2 regions of the Streptomyces sp. RG80 genome follow, and region 2 is predicted to be linked to the other one. Evidence: riboswitches for the same ligand, from Rfam matches in the RefSeq annotation. Region 2 holds a riboswitch; the other holds the start of a gene.
The links. A riboswitch is a leader RNA that binds a small molecule or an ion and turns the genes downstream of it on or off. The one in region 2 is predicted to bind glycine.

Region 1: another riboswitch for glycine. It lies ahead of gcvT (glycine cleavage system aminomethyltransferase GcvT); the one in region 2 lies ahead of gcvP (aminomethyl-transferring glycine dehydrogenase).

Annotation. Positions count from the first base shown of each region.
Region 1 covers NZ_JBEAAJ010000001.1:981,432-991,965, forward strand. Annotated here, with positions in the region: gene ABKA17_RS04525 (glycoside hydrolase family 25 protein) at 1-386, opposite strand, end outside; gene ABKA17_RS04530 (L-serine ammonia-lyase) at 458-1,825, opposite strand; gene glyA (serine hydroxymethyltransferase) at 1,882-3,144, opposite strand; gene gcvH (glycine cleavage system protein GcvH) at 3,159-3,536, opposite strand; gene gcvT (glycine cleavage system aminomethyltransferase GcvT) at 3,655-4,770, opposite strand; glycine riboswitch at 4,809-4,914, opposite strand; glycine riboswitch at 4,915-5,024, opposite strand; gene ABKA17_RS04550 (AAA family ATPase) at 5,240-5,908, shown strand; gene ABKA17_RS04555 (enhanced serine sensitivity protein SseB) at 5,978-6,748, shown strand; gene ABKA17_RS04560 (enhanced serine sensitivity protein SseB C-terminal domain-containing protein) at 6,896-7,693, shown strand; gene ABKA17_RS04565 (ABC transporter permease) at 8,007-9,017, shown strand; gene ABKA17_RS04570 (ABC transporter substrate-binding protein) at 9,087-10,534, shown strand, end outside.
Region 2 covers NZ_JBEAAJ010000013.1:305,524-316,057, forward strand. Annotated here, with positions in the region: gene modA (molybdate ABC transporter substrate-binding protein) at 112-939, shown strand; gene ABKA17_RS39410 (ABC transporter permease) at 936-1,790, shown strand; gene ABKA17_RS39415 (ABC transporter ATP-binding protein) at 1,787-3,031, shown strand; gene ABKA17_RS39420 (TOBE domain-containing protein) at 3,058-3,477, shown strand; gene gcvP (aminomethyl-transferring glycine dehydrogenase) at 3,549-6,434, opposite strand; glycine riboswitch at 6,609-6,705, opposite strand; gene ABKA17_RS39430 (PRC-barrel domain-containing protein) at 6,837-7,208, shown strand; partial or broken gene ABKA17_RS39435 (DNA polymerase IV) at 7,130-8,667, opposite strand; gene ABKA17_RS39440 (MerR family transcriptional regulator) at 8,726-9,370, opposite strand; gene ABKA17_RS39445 (bifunctional nuclease family protein) at 9,630-10,103, opposite strand; gene ftsR (transcriptional regulator FtsR) at 10,181-10,534, opposite strand, start outside.

The sequences.
Region 1 (10,534 bases), on a different contig from region 2:
TCGATGTTCAGCCAAAAGTTGCGGTTGCAGTAGAGGACGACCCTGTTGTTCGGCCGCAGCTCCTTCACCTTGCGTATGAACCGGTCCTTCTCCGCGTTGCTCGCGTGCGTGCCCTCGCCGGTCGTCTCCCAGTCCACCGCGAGAATCTCGCCCGCCCGCTCCGGCGCCTTGCTCACGAAGTACTCGGCCTGGGCGGTGAGGTTGCCGGGCCACAGGAAGTGGTAGTAGCCGACGACCAGGCCGGCGTCGCGGGCCCGCTTGGTCTGGGCGGCCAGCTTGGGGTTGGTGTAGGTGCGGCCCTCCGTCGCCTTGATGAAGACGAAGGAGAGGCCGTCCGTGTCGTAGGAGGAGGACTGGTACGAGCTGACGTCGATGCCGCGCAGCATGGGGGACTCCTCGAAGTGCCGTTGGGGGGAACAGGAGTTGGAGTACCCCGTACCTTAGGCACCAGGCGGGTTCAGCACTCGATGATGTTCACCGCGAGCCCGCCCCGGGCGGTCTCCTTGTACTTCACCGACATGTCCGCGCCGGTGTCCTTCATGGTCTTGATGACCTTGTCGAGGGACACCTTGTGCGAGCCGTCCCCGCGCATCGCCATGCGTGCCGCGGTGACCGCCTTGACCGCGGCCATGCCGTTGCGCTCGATGCAGGGGATCTGGACGAGGCCGCCGACCGGGTCGCAGGTGAGGCCCAGATTGTGCTCCATGCCGATCTCGGCGGCGTTCTCGACCTGCTCAGGGGAGCCACCGAGCACCTCCGCCAGCGCGCCCGCGGCCATCGAGCAGGCGGAGCCGACCTCGCCCTGGCAGCCGACCTCGGCGCCGGAGATGGAGGCGTTCTCCTTGAAGAGCATGCCGATCGCGCCCGCCGCGAGGAGGAAGCGCACGACCCCGTCCTCGTCGGCGCCCGGCACGAAGTTGATGTAGTAGTGCAGGACCGCCGGGATGATGCCCGCCGCGCCGTTCGTCGGGGCGGTGACGACCCGGCCGCCCGCGGCGTTCTCCTCGTTCACCGCCATCGCGTAGAGCGTGATCCACTCCATCGCGTGCGCCAACGGGTCGCCCTCGGCCCGCAGTTGGCGTGCCGTGACGGCGGCGCGGCGCTTGACCCGCAGCCCGCCCGGCAGGATGCCCTCGCGTGACATGCCCCGTGAGACGCACGCCTGCATGACCCGCCAGATCTCCAGCAGACCGGCGCGGATCTCGTCCTCGGTGCGCCAGGCGCGCTCGTTCTCCAGCATCAGCGAGGAGATCGACAGACCGGTCTCCTTCGTGAGGCGCAGGAGCTCGTCGCCGGTGCGGAAGGAGTACTTCAGGACCGTGTCGTCCAGCTTGATGCGGTCCTCACCCACCGCGTCCTCGTCCACGACGAAGCCGCCGCCGACCGAGTAGTACGTCTTGGACAGCAGCTCGGTGCCCGCCGCGTCGTACGCCCACAGCGTCATGCCGTTGGCGTGGTACGGGAGTGCCTTGCGCCGGTGCAGGATCAGGTCGTCGTCGAAGGAGAACGGGATCTCGTGCTCACCGAGCAGCTTCAGGAGCCCCGAGTCCTTGATCGCCGCGACCCGGTCGTCCGCCCCCTCCACGTCGACCGTGCGGGGGGACGCCCCCTCGAGTCCCAGCAGCACCGCCTTGGGGGTGCCGTGGCCATGACCGGTCGCGCCCAGGGAGCCGTAGAGCTCCGAGCGGACCGAGGCGACGGTGGGCAGCAGGCCCTCGTTGCGCAGTCGGCGGGCGAACATGCGGGCCGCACGCATCGGGCCGACCGTGTGCGAGCTCGACGGGCCGATGCCGATCGAGAACAGGTCGAAGACCGAGATGGCCACGGGAACTCCTTGCGAAAGGGTGGGGGCACACGTCATCGGGTGCCCCCACCAGGGAACTACTTGTTCAGGCCGGGGTACAGCGGGTGCTTGTCCGCCAGTGCCTTGACCCGGGCCTTGAGGTCCTCGACGTCGTACGAGGGCTTGAGTGCCGAGGCGATCACGTCGGCGACCTCGGTGAAGTCCTCGGCGGTGAAGCCGCGGGTGGCCAGGGCCGGGGTGCCGATCCGCAGACCCGAGGTCACCATCGGCGGGCGCGGGTCGTTGGGGACGGCGTTGCGGTTGACCGTGATCCCGACCTCGTGGAGGCGGTCCTCGGCCTGCTGCCCGTCCAGCTCGGAGTCACGCAGGTCCACCAGGATGAGGTGGACGTCGGTGCCGCCGGACAGCACGTTGACACCGGCCTCGCGGGCGTCCGGGGCCGTCAGACGCCCGGCGAGGATCCGCGCACCCTCCACCGTACGCGCCTGGCGCTCCTTGAACTCCGCGCTCGCGGCGACCTTGAACGACACCGCCTTCGCGGCGATCACATGCTCCAGCGGACCGCCCTGGAAGCCCGGGAAGACCGACGAGTTCAGCTTCTTCGCGAACGCCTGCTTCGCGAGGATGATGCCGCCGCGCGGCCCGCCCAGGGTCTTGTGGGTGGTGGAGGTGACCACGTCCGCGTGCTCGACCGGGTTGGGGTGCAGGCCGGCCGCGACCAGCCCGGCGAAGTGCGCCATGTCCACCCACAAGAACGCCTCGACCTCGTCGGCGATCCGGCGGAACTCGGCGAAGTCGAGTTGGCGGGGGTAGGCGGACCAGCCCGCGATGATGACCTTGGGGCGGTGTTCCTTGGCCAGGCGCTCGACCTCGGCCATGTCGACCAGGCCGGCCGCGTCGACGTGGTAGGCGACCACGTTGAACTGCTTGCCGGAGAAGTTCAGGCGCATGCCGTGGGTGAGGTGGCCGCCGTGCGCCAGGTCCAGGCCCAGGATGGTGTCGCCGGGGGAGGCCAGCGCGAACAGGGCGGCCTGGTTGGCGGAGGCGCCGGAGTGCGGCTGGACGTTGGCGTACTCGGCGCCGAAGAGGTCCTTGACGCGGTCGATGGCGATCTGCTCGGCGACGTCGACGTGCTCGCAGCCGCCGTAGTAGCGCCGGCCGGGGTAGCCCTCGGCGTACTTGTTGGTCAGGACCGAGCCCTGGGCCTCCATCACCGCCAGCGGCGCGAAGTTCTCGGAGGCGATCATCTCCAGGGTGGACTGCTGACGGTCCAGCTCGGCGTCGACCGCGGCCGCGATCTCCGGGTCGAGCTCATGCAGGGGCGTGTTCAGTGCGGACATCAGGTGCGGACTCCTCAGCCGGCGGAAAAGGCGGTGTACTCGTCGGCGGAGAGCAGGTCGGCCGGCTCCTCCGCGACGCGTACCTTGAACAGCCAGCCGCCCTCGAAGGGGGCGGAGTTCACCAGCGACGGGTCGTTGACGACGTCCTCGTTGACCTCGGTGATCTCACCGGAGACCGGCGAGTACAGGTCGGAGACCGACTTGGTCGACTCCAGCTCGCCGCAGGTCTCGCCCGCGGTCACCGTGTCACCGACCTCGGGAAGCTGCACGAAGACGACATCGCCGAGCGCGTTGGCCGCGTGCTCCGTGATGCCGACCGTCGAGACGCCGTCCTCGGCGCCCGACAGCCACTCGTGCTCCTTGCTGTAGCGCAGCTGCTGGGGGTTGCTCATGGCCTGAATTCTCCTGTACGCGGGTGATGGTGAATGCCGGGGACTGCTGGAAACGCGTGTGAGCAGCGCAAATGTGCGCAGGGTCACGCGCGGGCGCGCGACGCCTTGCGCTCAGTCTCTACTTCTGGCGCTTGTAGAAGGGCAGAGCCACGACCTCGTAGGGCTCATGGCTGCCCCGGATGTCCACACCGACGCCGGTGGTGCCGGGCGCGGCGTGCTCGGCGTCGACGTACGCCATGGCGATCGGCTTGCCCAGGGTGGGGGAGGGGGCGCCGGAGGTGACCTCGCCGATCACCTGGCCGTCGGCGACCACGGCGTACCCGGCGCGGGGGACCCGGCGGCCCTCGGCGATCAGGCCGACGAGAACGCGCGGAATGTCGTGGTTGAGGTTCTCCAGGGCCTCGCGCAGGGCCTGGCGGCCCACGAAGTCGCCCTCCTTCTCGAACTTCACCACGCGCCCGAGGCCCGCGTCGAAGGGGGTCAGGGAGGTCGACAGCTCATGCCCGTACAGCGGCATGCCCGCCTCCAGGCGCAGCGTGTCCCGGCAGGACAGGCCGCAGGGGATCAGGCCGACGCCCTCGCCCGCCTTGGTCAGGGCCTGCCACAGCTCGACCGCGTGCTCGGGCTTCACGAACAGTTCGAAGCCGTCCTCGCCGGTGTAGCCGGTGCGGGCGATCAGCGCGGGGACGCCCGCGACGGTGCCGGGCAGCCCGGCGTAGTACTTCAGGCCGTCGAGGTCGGCGTCGGTGAGGGACTTCAGGATCCCGGGGGACTCCGGGCCCTGGACGGCGAGCAGCGCGTACGCGTCCCGGTCGTCACGGACCTCGGCGTCGAAGCCGGCCGCGCGCTCCACGAGGGCGTCCAGGACGACCTGGGCGTTGGAGGCGTTGGCGACGACCATGTACTCGGTCTCCTGGAGCCGGTACACGATCAGGTCGTCGAGGATGCCGCCGTCCTCGCGACAGATCATGGTGTAGCGGGCACGGCCGACGCCGACGCTCGCGATGTTGCCCACGAGGGCGAAGTTCAGCAGCTGGGCGGCCTGCGGCCCGGTGACCGCGATCTCGCCCATGTGCGAGAGGTCGAAGAGCCCGGCCTTCGTGCGCACGGCGTTGTGCTCGTCGCGCTCGGAGCCGTAGCGCAGGGGCATGTCCCAGCCGGCGAAGTCGGTCATCGTCGCGCCGAGCGAGCGATGCAGGGCATCGAGCGCGGTCAGGCGGGGTTCATTGCTCATCGGACGGTTGTCTCCCAAGGCATGACGGGCGAGGTCGTTCCTCCCCATCTGTCATCGGAACCTGAGAGGTTCGCCATGACCGCAGGGGACATGACTTGCACCTTGGGTGGAGCTGCCGGAGGGCGGCTCGCTTTTCAGATGTGCCTCGCCCGCGCGGTAACGGGGCCTGAGAGATTCAAGGGAGGGACTTGCTCCTTCGGCGCCCGGGCACTCGTACGAGAACGTACGGCCCGGAACTCTCCCGCGCGGATTCAAACGGCCGGTATGCAGTTGGCGCGGACATCATTGCACGCATCCGTCCGGCACGGCAGGGGCGGCTCCCACCCGGCCCGCACGGACTCCCCGGCCACTCGCGGCACGCTGTAGCAGGCCTGTAGCGAGAAGAGGACGGAAACCGGAGGCGGCGCGGATTACCTTCTCTTTACACTCGACGGGGATGGGCACTCGTGACCCACCTCAGGGGAGGACGATCACGGTGAACAGGACCACTGCGTACGCCACCACCTCGGCCGTCGCGCTGCCCGCGCAGCCGGCCGTCCCGGCCCGCGAGACGTGCGCACCGCAGCCGGTCGTCCGCGACCTGCGCGAGCGCGCCGGCCACAGCCCGCACGCCCTGCTCTTCGCCCCGGCCGACCTGGTCGTGATCACCGGTCTGCCCGGCAGCGGCAAGTCCACCCTGATGAAGCGCGCGGTCAAGGGCATACGCGTCGACTCCCAGGACACCCGCGACCGCTGGGACGAGCGGGCGCCCCGCTTCCTGCCGTACGCGGTCTACCGCCCCCTCGTCCGGGCCGCCCACTACCTGGGCCTGTACCGCGCCCTGCGCTCGGGCAAGGGCGTCGTGGTGCACGACTGCGGTACCCAGTCCTGGGTGCGCGGCTGGCTGGCCCGCGAGGCCCGGCGCCGCGGCGGTGCCCTGCACCTGCTGCTGCTCGACGTCACACCGGGCACCGCGCTGGCCGGTCAGCGCGAGCGCGGCCGCGGGGTCTCCAGGTACGCGTTCCTGCGGCACCGTACGGCGGCCGCCCGGCTGATCGGCTCCGTGGCGAAGGGCGACCTGCCCCAGGGGGTCGGCTCCGCGGTGCTGCTCGACCGGGACGCGGCCGACACCCTGCGCCGTATCGGTTTCACGGGCTGACCCCGGCGGCCTGAGCACCCGCTAGCCTTTTCAGCCACAGGCAGCGGTTCTCGGCAGGCGGACGGACAGATGGCATTCCCGGCACAGGCACACCCCCATCCGCACGGCGGCGGCTGGCCCGGCAACGAGCTGGAGGAGGTGCTCTCGGCCTCCCTCGGCATGCCCGCGGCGGGCGGCCGGATCATCGAGGTCCTGGGCCGCAGCTTCGTCTGGATCCCCCTGCCCAACGGCGGCGGCCCGCACAGCGGCCCCCTGGACCTGCCCAGCATGCAGATCGAGGGCCAGGCCTACGTCCCGGTCTTCAGTTCCGAGGAGCAGTTCCGGCAGGTCGCCGGCGGGCACATGGCGTACACGATCGCGCCCGCGGTCGAGTTCGCCCGCGGTCTGCCCCCGCAGGTCGGCATCGCCGTGAACCCGGACGGCGTGGTCGGCGTCCCGCTCCCGCCGCCCGCGGTGGCCGAGCTCTGCCGCATCGGCCGCACCCCGCTGGACGGGCCCAACACCGGTGGCCGCGTCAAGCTCTACGAGCCCGACTGGCAGGACGACCCGGTCGACTTCCTCGCCACCGCCTCCGCCGAGTTCGCCGCGACGGGCGTGGTCCTGACGGCCCGCCGCTGCCTCGCCGCGATCGAGACGGCCGACCCGGTCATGTTCGTAGGGGTGGAGCTCTCCCAATGGGAAGGCGACTTGCGTACCCTCCCGATGGACGCCCTGGGCCGCGCCCTGGGCCGGACTCCGGCGCCCTGGCCGGTGAACCTGGTCCTGTTGGACGTGGCGGACGACCCGGTGGGCCACTGGATGAAAGAGAAGGTACGTCCGTTTTATCAGCAGGACTTCTAGACGCCCTCAGGGGCAGCCGCCTAGGGGCGCGGGGAACTGCGCGACCAGCCCCCACCTACCCGCACCCGGCGGACCACCGCAAGCCCCGAGCCGTCACCGCTTAAGCTGTCGGCAGACACCCGCATCTTTCCCGAAGGGCGATACAAGGTGAGCGCGAGCGGCACCGCGACCGGCACGGTCGAGCACATGCTGCGCCAGGTGACGCCGGGGCGCTACGACGCCTACGAGGCACTCCTCCGCGCCCTCGCCACCCCCTCCTCCGGCCAGGTGTGGATGCTCCTGTGGCACGGCCAGTCCGGCTCGCCGGACGCCCAGTACGGAAACATGGAGGTCGACGGCTACGGCTACGCCCCCTGTGTGACCTCGGCCCAGGAGCTGTCGGCCAGCGGCTGGAACCGCTCCTACGAGGTCGTCGACGGAGTCGACGTGGCCCGCACCCTCTACCCCGACCACTTCGGCCTCTGGCTCAACCCGCACGCCCCTGGTGGCGGCGTCGGCATCCCCTGGCTGGACCTGCGCCGCATCGCCACCGGCCTGGAGCGCCAGCCGGCCGGCCCGCTCCGGCTGTCGGAGCCGGGCATCGAGATCCCGCAGTTCTACGCCCTGATCGCGCACAACGCCCACCGCACCCCGGCCGTCCGCTCGCTGCGCCGGGCCTGGGTGCAGCCCGCGCTCGGGGCGCCGTACCTCGCCATCGGCCTGGATGTGTACGACACCAGCCCGCCCGCCGTGGACTCGGTGCGCGCGATGATGCAGCAGTCGATCGGCGCGGTCCCGGACGGGCTGCCGGTGTCGACCGTCGCCATGTCCGACGAGTACGACCCGGTCGCGATGTGGATGCGGGCCGGTGCCCGCCCCTTCTACGACCGCGAGGCTCACGCGGCCGCCCCCGCCCAGGCTCCCGCGGCCGGGTACGGCTACCCTCCGGCGCCCGGCGGCTACTGATCCGATCCCGGCACAGGCTCTTCTGTTACGGGAGTGTATCTGCGCGCGTAGATGAGGGCAGAAGGCCCCTATGAGGCCCTCAATGTCCAACTGGTCCCCGTCCGGCCGTCGTTACCCGCCGTCCGGATAACGGAACCCCCCTGCCCGCATCACGTTTACGCATCCTTTCCCCGCCAAGTCTGGCAACAGATCGCCAAAGCGTTGAAGACTCCCGCAGCAGGGGTGGGTTCGCCCCTGTGTACGACGGACTGATCACGCCGCTACAGCGGCAAGTGAGGGCCGGCTACCGCCGGTTGAGAGGGGCCCCTGCCAGATGACGGCACCATTGCACGAGCCGACCGCGGAAGCGGCCCCGAGCGCGGCCGAAGAAGCGGCGCTTGTCAGCGCCGACGCCAAGGCCGTACAGGGACGTTCCCTGGGGCGGATCGCCTGGGAGCGCCTGAAGCGGGACAAGCTTGCCCTCACGGGCGGAATCGTCGTGCTGCTCCTGATCGCGGTCGCGCTGCTCGCGCCGGTGATCACCAACCTGTACGGGCAGGACCCGAACACGTACAACGACAAGGACCTGATCGACCCGCTGTTCGGCACCCCCAAGGGGTCCTTCGGCGGCATCAGCGGCGACCACTGGCTGGGCGTCGAGCCGGTCAACGGCCGCGACATCTTCGCCCGTGTCCTGTACGGCGCCCGGATCTCCCTGCTCGTCGGCTTCCTGTCCGCGATCGTCGCCGTCGTCCTCGGCACGATCCTGGGCATCCTGGCCGGCTTCTTCGGCGGCTGGGTCGACTCGGCCATCAGCCGGGTCATGGACGGCCTGCTGGCCTTCCCGCAGCTGCTCTTCATCATCGCGCTGGTCTCCGTCATGCCGAACGAGATGCTGGGACTGACCGGCACGGGCGTGCGCCTGTTCGTGATGATCCTGGTCATCGGCTTCTTCGGCTGGCCCTACATCGGACGCGTGGTGCGCGGCCAGACGCTCTCGCTGAGGGAGCGCGAATACGTCGAGGCGGCCCGCTCGCTCGGCGCCGGACGGCTCTACATCCTGTTCAAGGAACTGCTGCCCAACCTGGTCGCGCCGATCATCGTCTACACGACGATGATGATCCCCACCAACATCCTCACCGAGGCGGCGCTCAGCTTCCTGGGCGTGGGCGTCAAGCCCCCCACGGCCTCCTGGGGGCAGATGCTCTCGAACGCGATCGACTACTACAAGTCGGACCCCACGTACATGGTGGTCCCCGGTGTAGCGATCTTCATCACCGTTCTTGCCTTCAACCTCTTCGGCGACGGCGTGCGAGACGCGCTGGACCCGAAGGGTTCCCGCTGAACTGCCGTACCCAAAGCGTCCCGTGGCACTGACACGGGGTCTCTCATCAAATTCGGAGGATCCGAGATCGTGACTACCCAACGCACCTCAGGGCGGCGGAAGCAGGCATTTGCCGCTGTCGCCGCGGTGGCCGCGCTGCTGACCACGGCGGCGTGCGGCGGCGGCGGTGACAGCGACGGCGACAAGGGCTCGACCACGGGCGCGGCCGGCTTCAACGCCGCGAACAACAAGGTCGCGCAGGCCTCGCTGGCCAAGAAGGGCGGCGAGCTGAAGTTCGCCGGTGCCCAGGACGCCGACTCGTGGGACACCACGCGTGGTTACTACGGCTTCATGTGGAACTTCGCGCGCTACTACAGCCGCCAGCTCGTGACGGGTGCCGCGGCCCCGGGCGAGAAGGGCACGGAGCTCACCCCGGACCTCGCCACCGGTCTCGCCAAGGTCACCGACGACGGCAAGACCTACACGTACACCCTGCGTGACGGCATCACGTGGGAGGACGGCAAGGAGATCACCTCCAAGGACGTCAAGTACGGCATCGAGCGCGTCTGGGCGCAGGACGTGCTGTCCGGCGGCCCGGTCTACCTGAAGGACGTCCTCGACCCCAAGGGCGAGTACAAGGGCCCGTACAAGGACACCTCCGCCGACAAGCTCGGCCTGAAGGCGATCGACACTCCGGACGACAAGACCATCGTCTTCCACCTGCCGGAGGCCAACGCCGACTTCGAGGAGATCCTCGCCCTGGTCTCGGCCTCCCCGGTCCGCCAGGACAAGGACACCAAGTCGAAGTACGGCCTGAAGCCGTTCTCCTCCGGCCCGTACAAGTTCCAGTCGTACAGCCCGGGCAAGGACCTGGTCCTGGTCCGCAACACCGAGTGGAAGCAGGCCTCGGACCCGATCCGCAAGGCCTACCCGGACAAGATCTCGGTCAAGTTCTTCTCGAACGCCAACGACCTGGACGCCCGTCTGCTCGCCGGTGACTACGACCTGGACATCAACCAGACCGGTCTGTCCCCGCAGGGCCGCACCAGCGCCCTCCAGGAGCACAAGGCCAACCTGGACAACCCGGTCTCCGGCTACATCCGGTACGCGGTCTTCCCGCAGACCGTGAAGCCGTTCGACAACGAGCACTGCCGCAAGGCCGTGATCTACGGCGCCGACCACGTCTCGCTCCAGACCGCGCGTGGTGGCCCGGTCGCCGGCGGTGACATCGGCACCAACATGCTGCCCCCGACCGTCCCCGGTTCCGAGGGCCAGAGCTACGACCCCTACGAGCTCGCCGGTGCCAACAAGAACGGCAACGTCGCCAAGGCCAAGGAAGAGCTGAAGGCCTGCGGTCAGCCGAACGGCTTCAAGACCACCATCGCCGTGCGTAACAACAAGCCGGTCGAGGTGGCCACCGCCGAGTCCCTCCAGGCCTCGCTGAAGAAGGTCGGCATCAACGTCGACATCGACCAGTACGACGGCTCGCAGACCTCCGGCATCATCGGTAGCCCCTCGAACGTGAAGAAGAAGGGCTA
Region 2 (10,534 bases):
TAACAGGAGACTGATGCCTTGCATATGCGGCAGTATCATCGCCGCAGGGTCTTCGACAGGCCGCTGCCGGGCCCCAGCGGCCCACGCTCGAAGAACGTGAAGGAGTAGACCGTGACGCCCCGTTCCGCGCGCCGGACCCCCCGCACCCTGCGACTGGCCGGTGCGGGAGCCGCCGCGCTGCTGGCCCTGACCGCCTGTTCCTCCTCCGACTCGGACTCCGGCGCCGCGGGCTCGGACGCTTCGGCCCTCTCGTCGTCGAAGCTGTCCGGCACGGTCAACGTCTTCGCCGCCGCCTCCCTCAAGGAGAGCTTCACGACCCTGGGCAAGGAGTTCGAGAAGGCCCACCCCGGCACCAAGGTGACCTTCAACTTCGGCGGCAGCGACACCCTCGCCGCCAGCATCACCAGCGGTGCCGGCGCCGACGTCTTCGCCGCGGCCAGCCCCAAGACGATGAAGATCGTCACGGCCGCGGGGGACGCCTCGGGCGCGCCCGCCACCTTCGTCCGCAACCAACTGGAGATCGCCACCCTGCCGGGCAACCCCGACAAGATCGCCTCGCTGAAGGACCTCACCAAGTCCGGCCTGAAGGTCGTCCTGTGCGACAAGGAGGTCCCGTGCGGCGCCGCCGCGCAGAAGGCCCTCGACGCGAGCAGCCTCAAGCTCACGCCGGTCTCCTACGAGCAGGACGTCAAGAGCGCCCTGACCAAGGTCGAGCTCAAGGAGGCCGACGCGGCGGTGGTCTACAAGACCGATGTGAAGGCCGCGGGTGACAAGGTGGCGGGCGTGGAGTTCCCCGAGTCCGCCGATGCCGTGAACGACTACCCGATCGCCCTCCTCAAGGACGCCCCGAACGCCGCCACGGCCCAGGCGTTCATCGAGCTGGTCCGGTCCGCCGAGGGCCAGAAGGTCCTGACCGCGGCCGGGTTCCTGACCCCGTGACGTCCCTCCACAAGACCGGTGCCGCGGACACCCTCCAGGGCGGTCCGCGGCGCCGCCGCGCCCGGCGACCGGTCAGGGGCGTCCCGCTCCCCCTCCTGCTCCCCGCGCTCCTGGGCCTGGCCTTCCTGATCCTCCCTCTGGTGGCTCTCCTGGTCCGGGCCCCCTGGAGCACGCTGCCGGAACAGCTGACGAGCGCCGAGGTGTGGCAGGCCCTACGCCTGTCCCTGGTCTGCGCGACGGCCGCGACCGCCCTCAGCCTGCTGATCGGCGTCCCCCTGGCCTGGCTGCTGGCCCGCACCGAGTTCCCCGGCCGTGGCCTGGTCCGGGCCCTGGTCACCCTCCCGCTGGTCCTGCCCCCCGTGGTGGGCGGCGTGGCCCTCCTGATGGCCCTCGGCCGCAACGGCATCGTGGGCCAGTGGCTGGACTCCTGGTTCGGCATCACGCTCCCGTTCACGACGACGGGCGTCATCGTCGCGGAGACCTTCGTGGCGATGCCTTTCCTGGTCATCAGCGTCGAGGGCACCCTCCGCGCGGCCGACCCCCGCTACGAGGAGGCGGCCACCACCCTCGGCGCCTCCCGTTTCACAGCGTTCCGCCGCGTGACCCTCCCCCTGATCGCCCCCGGCATCGCGGCGGGCGCGGTCCTCGCCTGGGCCCGGGCCCTGGGCGAGTTCGGCGCCACGATCACCTTCGCCGGCAACTTCCCCGGCCGCACCCAGACGATGCCCCTGGCGGTCTACCTGGCCCTCCAGAGCGACCCGGCAGCGGCGATCGCCCTCAGCCTGGTCCTGCTGGCGGTGTCGATCGCGGTACTGGCCGGCTTGCGAGACCGATGGATGACGACATCATGACGAACACCCACCCCACAGCCGCCGACGCCGCCGAACCCCCACACACCCAGCCCGCAGCCGCCGACGCCGCCGAACCCCCACAGGGGCCACCCGCACCCGACGACGAAAGCCGCACGGGCGGTGCGGGTGGGAACCCCAATCCGGCCGAAGGCCGGACACCCACCACCCACCCGCACCCGCACAGCCACCCCCACCCGCCCGAAGGCCTCCACACCCACCTCGTCATCGACCACGCCCCCACCTTCCGCCTGGACATCACCCTCACCGCCGCCCCCGGCGAAGTACTGGCCCTCCTCGGCCCCAACGGCGCCGGCAAGACCACCGCACTGCGCGCCCTCGCCGGCCTCACCCCCCTCACCGCCGGCCACCTCCGCCTGGACGGCACGGAACTCGACCGCACACCCCCCGAGTCCCGCCCCGTCGGCGTCGTGTTCCAGGACTACCTCCTCTTCCCCCACCTCACGGCCCTGGACAACGTCGCGTTCGGTCCCAGATGCCAGGGCGCCACCAAGACAGAGGCCCGCCGGCAGGCCACCGCGTGGCTGACCCGCATGGGCCTCGCCGACCACGCCACCGCCAAGCCCCGTAGCCTCTCCGGCGGCCAGGCCCAACGCGTCGCCCTGGCCCGCGCCCTGGCCACCCACCCCCGCCTGCTCCTCCTGGACGAACCCCTGGCCGCCCTGGACGCCCGTACCCGCCTGGAGGTCCGCGCCCAACTCCGCCGTCACCTCGCCGACTTCGAGGCGGTGGCCGTCCTGGTCACCCACGACCCCCTGGACGCGATGGTCCTCGCCGACCGCCTGGTCGTGATCGAGCACGGACAGGTCGTCCAAGAGGGCACCCCCTCCGACATCGCCCGCCATCCCCGTACGGACTACATCGCCCAACTCGTAGGCCTGAACCTCTACAAGGGCCGGGCGGAAGGCCACACGGTCCGCCTGGAGTCCGGCCCGGACATCACCACCACCGAAGACCTCGCCGGACCGGCGTTCGTCGCCTTCCCCCCGTCCGCCGTCACCCTTTACCGCGACCGCCCCACCGGCTCCAGCGCCCGCAACCTCTGGCGCTGCGAGGTCGCCGGACTGGAGACGCACGGCGACCAGATCCGCGCCGACCTCACCGGCGAACTCCCCCTCGCCGCCGACCTGACCACGGTCGCCGCCGCCGAACTCGACCTGCACCCGGGCGCGGAGGTCTGGGCAACGGTGAAGGCGACGCAAACACACGCATACCCGGCATAAGCTGCGCCCGGTCCTAAGTTGATGCCATGACTCTGAGCATCCGCAACCAACTCCCCGGCACCGTCACCGAGGTCACCCCCGGCGAGGTGATGGCCACGGTCAAGGTCCACTTGTCCGGCGGCCAGAACCTCACCGCCGCGATCACCAAGGAAGCGGCCGAGGACCTCGGCCTCCAGACCGGCACCGCCGTCCGCGCCCTGGTCAAGTCGACGGAGATCTCGCTCGCCACAAGCCGCGTCAAAGGCCTCTCGATCCGCAACCAGCTCCCCGGCACGGTCACCGCCATCACCACCGGCCCCGCCATGGCGGCCGTCAAGGTGGCGGTCGACGGCACCCAACTGACCGCCGTCATCACCACGGACGCCGCCGCGGACCTGTCCCTCGCCGCCGGCACCCCGATCGTGGCCCTGATCAAGTCGACAGAAGTCTCGCTCGCGACCGACTGAGCCACTCCCGACACAAAGACGAAGGGCCCCGCCGAAAGCGGGGCCCTTCTCAATACCGGCTCAGTACCGGCTCAGTCCTCGTAGGCGTCCATCGGCGGGCAGGAGCACACGAGGTTCCTGTCGCCGAAGGCCTGGTCGATCCGGCGCACCGGCGGCCAGTACTTGTCCGCCACCGACACCCCGGCCGGGAACACGGCCTCCTCGCGCGTGTACGCGTGCTCCCACTCCCCGCCGAGCGCGCGGGCGGTGTGTGGCGCGTTGCGCAGCGGGTTGTCCTCGGCGGGCCAGTCCCCGGCCCCGACCTTCTCGATCTCCCCGCGAATGGCGATCATCGCCTCGCAGAACCGATCCAGCTCTATCAGGTCCTCGGACTCGGTCGGCTCGATCATCAGCGTCCCGGCCACCGGGAACGACATCGTCGGCGCGTGGAACCCGTAGTCGATGAGCCGCTTGGCGACATCGTCCACGCTCACTCCGGTCGCCTTGGTCAGCGGCCGCAGATCGATGATGCACTCGTGCGCGACCAGCCCACCGGGGCCGGTGTAGAGCACGGGGTAGTGCGGCTCCAGTCGCTTGGCGATGTAGTTGGCGCTCAGCACCGCCACCTGCGTGGCGCGCTTGAGCCCCTCGCCGCCCATGAGCCGGACATAGGTCCACGAGATCGGCAGGATCCCCGCGGAACCCCAGGGCGCGGCCGAGATCGGCCCGACACCCGTCTCCGGCCCGGCGGCGGGCTGCAGCGGGTGGTTCGGCAGATACGGCGCCAGGTGCGCCCGCACACCGACCGGCCCGACACCGGGACCGCCGCCGCCGTGCGGGATGCAGAAGGTCTTGTGCAGGTTCAGGTGCGAGACGTCACCACCGAAGTGGCCCGGCTTGGCCAGCCCCACCAGCGCGTTGAGGTTGGCGCCGTCGACGTACACCTGCCCACCGGCCTCGTGCACCTGCGCGCAGATGTCGGCGACATGCTCCTCGAACACCCCGTGCGTCGAGGGGTACGTGATCATCAGCACCGCCAGCTCGTCACGGTGCTGCTCGATCTTCGCCCGCAGGTCCTCGACGTCGATCTCGCCGTCCTCGGCGGTCTTCACGACGACGACCTTCATCCCGGCCATGACCGCGCTGGCGGCATTGGTCCCATGGGCCGAGGACGGAATCAGACACACGGTCCGCTGCTCGTCCCCGTTGGCTCGGTGGTATCCGCGTACGGCGAGCAGCCCGGCCAGCTCACCCTGCGACCCGGCGTTGGGCTGGAGGCTGACCTTGTCGTACCCGGTGACCTCGGCGAGACGTTCCTCCAGCTCGCGGATGAGCGTGAGGTAGCCCTGCGCCTGCTCGGCGGGCGCGAAGGGGTGCAGCTGCCCGAACTCCGGCCAGGTGACCGGCTCCATCTCGGTGGTCGCGTTGAGCTTCATGGTGCAGGAGCCCAGCGGGATCATGCCGCGGTCGAGCGCGTAGTCCCGGTCGGCCAGCCTGCGCAGGTAGCGCAGCATCGCCGTCTCGGACCGGTGCTGGTGGAAGACGGGGTGCGTCAGGAAGGCATCGGCGCGCAGCAGCCCGGCCGGCAGGGTGTCCTCGGCGGTGACGTCGAGCGCCTCGACGTCACCCTCCACCCCGAAGGCCGTCCATACGGCGTTCAGCTGGTCCCGCGTGGTGGTCTCGTCGCAGGAGGCGGAGACCAGGTCGGCGTCCACGAGGTGCAGGTTGACGCCGTTCGCGCGCGCGGCGGCGACGACCTCGGCGGCCCTGCCCGGCACCCGGGCGGTCACGGTGTCGAAGTAGGCGTCGTGCACGACCTCGACGCCACCGGCGACGAGCCCCGCGGCCAGGATGCTCGCGTAGCGGTGGGTCCGCCGCGCGATGTCCTTCAGGCCGTCGGGCCCGTGGTAGACGGCGTACATCCCGGCCATCACGGCAAGCAGCACCTGCGCCGTACAGATGTTGCTGGTCGCCTTCTCACGGCGGATGTGCTGCTCACGGGTCTGCAGGGCCAGCCGGTACGCCTTGTGCCCGTCCGCGTCCACGGAGACGCCCACGAGCCGCCCGGGCAGGCTCCGCGCGAACTTCTCACGCACCGCCATATAGCCGGCGTGCGGCCCACCGAAGCCCATCGGCACACCGAAGCGCTGCGTGGTCCCGACCGCGATGTCGGCCCCGAGCTCCCCGGGCGACTTCAGCAGCGTCAGCGCCAGCAGATCCGCGGCCACGGTGACCAGCGCACCGCGCTCGTGCGCCTGCTCGATCAGGGGCTTGATGTCCCGTACGGCACCGGAGGCGCCGGGGTACTGGACGAGCACACCGTTGATCTCCCGCCCGGCGAGCTCGGCCGGGATGCCGTCGCCGAGGTCTGCGACCACGACCTCCACACCGGTCGGCTCGGCACGGGTCTCGATCACGGCGATGGTCTGCGGCAGCGCGTCCGCGTCGACCAGGAACAGCCCCTTCTTGTTCTTGCCCATGCGCCGGGACAGGGACATCGCCTCGGCCGCCGCCGTGCCCTCGTCGAGCAGGGAGGCACCGGAGGTGGGCAGTCCGGTCAGTTCGGCGACCATGGTCTGGAAGTTGAGCAGGGCTTCGAGCCGCCCCTGCGAGATCTCGGGCTGGTACGGCGTGTAGGCCGTGTACCAGGCCGGGTTCTCCATCACGTTCCGTAGGATCACGGGCGGCGTGAAGGTCCCGTAGTACCCGAGTCCGATCATGGAGCCGAGAACCTGGTTCTGATCGGCGAGCGAACGAAGCTCGGTCAGCACCTCGGCCTCGGTACGGGCACCGGGCAGATCGAGAGCGTCGGCGTTCTTGATCACATCCGGCACCGCGGCAGCGGTGAGCTCGTCCAGCGAGCCGTAGCCGACCTGCGCGAGCATCTTGGCCCGCGCCTCCTGGTCGGGCCCGATGTGGCGCTGCTCGAAGGGGATCCCCTGTTCGAGCTCGGTGAGCGGAGTGCGATGGGCGGTCATTACGGAGGCCTCCTGGTCTTACGCGACCTTCGAGGGGCACCACGGTGCGGGTACCCCGACGGCCTCCCCCTCTGTCATCTCAAACCTGAGAGCTTCACCGGACGCCCGAGGGCCCCCGGTTTTCACCGTCGGTGAGAGCGGAAGCCGTACACCCGCCCTGCTTTCCAGAGTGGCCTCGTCCGTGCGGTACGTGTGCCTGAGAGATTCCGGGGAGGATTTGCTCCTTCGGCGCCTCCGAACGGTGTCCGGAGGACTCTCCCGCACAGGGTCGGCAGCCGCTTGTCAGCCTAGCAGCGAGGTCAACGCGGATCTCTGGAGATCCCCTCGAGTGGCCGCCGCCCCCGATGTGCTCTTTCGTAGTGCTTACGGATGAGTTGCGAGTCACGACCTAGTGGAGGGCCCGTGCAGACCGACATCGATCCGCGGAACCTGATCGGCCGCAAGGCCTTCGACCGCAACGGCACCAAGATCGGCACGATCGACGAGATCTACCTCGACGACGCGACCGGAGTGCCGGAGTGGGCCGCCATACGCACCGGGCTGTTCAGCAGGGACGCCTTCGTCCCCCTGGAGCCCAGCGAACTGATCGAGGGCACCCTGCGCGTCCCCTTCGAACGAGCCCTGATCAAGGACGCCCCCGACTTCGGCGTGGGCCGCCACCTCTCCCCCGACCAGGAACTCCAGCTCTACCACCACTACGGCCTGGACGTAGCTCCTCCACCCCCGTTCCCGGACCACGACTTCGGCAAGCTGGCGGGCACGGAGGACACCTGAGCGCACGAACGCGCAGCCGCCGACGGCGGCTGACCCCCACAGGGGCCACCCGCACCCGACAACGAGACCGTCACGGGTGGTGCGGGTGGGAACCCGAATCCGGCCGAAGGCCGGCTGCCCCACAGACCACCGGCACCAGGGGCAACGGCTCAGCCACCGACAACAAAGGATCATCAACCCGAAACGTCCGAACCCGCCCCGGCAACGAATCCGGCGTCTCGAACCGCACGGTCACCCGCCCCAGCCCACTCCCCTGCACCCACCCGTGCCCGAACTCGGCATGCCGCACATCGTGCCCCGACGGCCACCGCCGCTCGCCAGGCACCGACGACGCCCCCTCAGCCGCATCCTCCCGCAGCTCCTCCTCCGCAAGCTCCACCCGCTCCCCCGCGGCCTGCGCGAACAGATCCTCCTGCGTGTAGTCGGCAAGCCCGCTCACCCCGACCCCCAGCAACCGCACACCCCCCGTCGTGTCCACGGAATCCAGCAACCGAGCCGCGGCCTCCCGCACGACAGCCGGATCATCGGTCGGCCCCCGCAAGGTCTCGGACCGGGTCAGCGTGGAGAAGTCGTACCGCCGCACCTTCAGCACGATGGTCCGCCCCGACAGCCCGGCCCCCCGCAGCCTCCGCACACACCGGTCCGCCAGCCGCTGCACCTCCGTCCCCACCCGCACCCGGTCATGGATGTCCACGTCGTACGTGTCCTCGACCGACACCGACTTGGTCTCCCGCTCGGCCACCACAGGCCGCTCGTCGTAGGCCATCGCCATCGCGTACAGACCGTGCCCATGGGCCTTCCCCAGCAGCCGTACGAGCTCGTCCTCCCCGGCCTCCACGATCTCCTCGACCGTGTGGATCCCGGCTCGCCGCAGATGGTCCCCCGTCGCCGGCCCCACCCCCGGCAGGATCCGCACGGACATGGGCCCGAGCATGGCCCGCTCGGTTCCCGGTTCGATGAGCACCAGCCCGTCGGGCTTGGCCTGCTCGGAGGCGATCTTCGCGAGCATCTTGCACGCGGCGAGCCCCACCGACCCCGTGAGCCCTGTGACGGCCCGTATGTCGCCCCGTAGCTTCGCCCCGGCAAGCCGCGCCGACTCCTCGTCCCAGGCCGTCCCCCCGGCCTCCAGATCCACGAACGCCTCGTCGAGGCTGAGCGGCTCCACGAGCGGCGACAACGCCCGCAGCAGCCCCATCACCTGCTCGCTGATCGACTTGTAGAACCCGAAGCGCGGCACCAGATACGCGGCGTTCGGCGCGAGGCGCCGCGCCTGAGCCATCGGCATCGCGGAGTGCACACCGAAGACCCGGGCTTCGTAGGACGCCGTGGCCACCACCCCACGCGGCCCGAGCCCGCCCACCACGACGGCCTTCCCGCGCAGACTCGGCTTGGACGCCTGCTCCGCCGAGGCGAAGAAGGCATCCATGTCGAGATGCAGGATGGTGGGCGCGGTTCTCACATCTCCGATGCTGCCCTACGCCACTGACAATGCCCCCGCCACAGGGTGGGAGCGGCCCTCAGACCGCCCGGTTGCGCCGCCGCGCCAGCTCGTCCGCCGGGTTGGGTCCGACCAGGGTCTCCCCGGTGTCGATCCGCTCTCCGTGCAACTGCGACAGCGCGCTCTCCACGTCCCGCCACACAACACCCACGGCGATACCGAAGATCCCCTGGCCGCCCTGGAGCAGCGCGTGGACCTCGTCCGGCGAGGTGCACTCGTAGACCGTGGCGCCGTCGCTCATGAGCGTCATGCGCTCCAGATCACGGAACCCGCGCTCCCGCAGGTGCTGCACGGTGGTGCGGATGTTCTGCAGGGACACACCGGTGTCGAGGAACCGCTTGACGATCTTCAGGACGACGACGTCCCGGAAGCTGTACAGGCGCTGCGTCCCCGACCCGTACGCGGGCCGCACGCTCGGCTCGACGAGCCCGGTGCGGGCCCAGTAGTCCAGTTGCCGGTAGGTGATCCCGGCGGCCGCACAGGCCGTCGGACCGCGGTAGCCGATCTCCTCGGACGCCATGGACGTCGCCCCTCCGCTGCTCGGCACGGCCGCCGGTCGCTGCGGAGCGTGATCGGCCGCGCTGCCGTGAAGCGGGTACGGGCCACCGGCCCCGAGACTGCGCCCCGGAGCTCCCCCAGCCGTACCGTCGCCGCTGCTTCTCACGCCGACCTCCGTCCTTGACCTGCCTTCTCGACGGTAGGCAGTCACCCGGGGTGCGTCAACGATCGCCACACTCGGCACGCCGAGTGATAATCACCCTAGGAGTGGTTTCCCGTACCCCACCGCGGGGAAAGGCTAGCCGAATGCGCTCGTGACGGGCCGCAGGACGCTCTCACTCGCCGGTGGCAAATGCCAGCATTTGAGGGGCCACCGGACACAGCCAGCCCGTCACGGGCCACGGGCCCTCGGAGCCGGCCGCGCCTCACTGACTGCTGGTGCCGAAGTCCTCGGGCGAGATCTGGTCGAGGAACTCGCGGAACTTCTCCACCTCGTCCTCCTGCTCGTCCGGGATCGCGATACCCGCGTCGTCGAGCACACCGTCGCTGCCGTAGATCGGCGTCCCCGTGCGCAGCGCCAGCGCTATGGCGTCGGAGGGGCGGGCGCTCACCTCGACACCGCTGGCGAAGACCAGCTCCGCGTAGAAGACGCCCTCACGCAGGTCCGTGATGCGTACTTCGGTGAGCTCCTGGCCGACGGCCTCCAGCACGTCCTTGAACAGGTCGTGGGTCAGCGGTCGCGCGGGGGCCATGCCCTGCTGGGCGAAGGCGATCGCCGTCGCCTCCCCCGGCCCGATCCAGATGGGGAGGTAGCGGTCGCCTCCCACTTCACGCAGGAGCACGATCGGTTGGTTGGAGGGCATTTCGACCCGGACACCTACGACATCGAGCTCGTTCACACAGCAACCCTAGGCCGTGCCCGGGACGTTTGGGTAGTCGGGCAGGAAACGGGGGGCGGATCCGGCGTGGGAGGCCCTCAGGGCAGACGCACACCGAGGGCGGTCTGCACCAGTGCAGCGTGCAGCTTCACCGTGAGCCCCGCCAGTTCCTTCGTACGTGCTTCCGCGTGCGCCCTGGTCTGCGGATTGCGGTGTCGTTTCAGCGGAGCCACCACCTGATCCACGAGCCCTGCCTCACGATCGGCCGCGGCCTTCATCACGCGCAGATGCCGGGGCTCGATCCCGAACCGCCCGAGCTCGGCGACGAGCGCCGCCACGGTGGCCGCCTCCGCGTCGTAGGCGCCGTCCGGCAGCGGAGCGATGAGCCCGTACGACTCCCACTCCTCGAGCTCAAGCTCACCGACCTCGGCGGCGGCAAGCAGCTCGGAGCG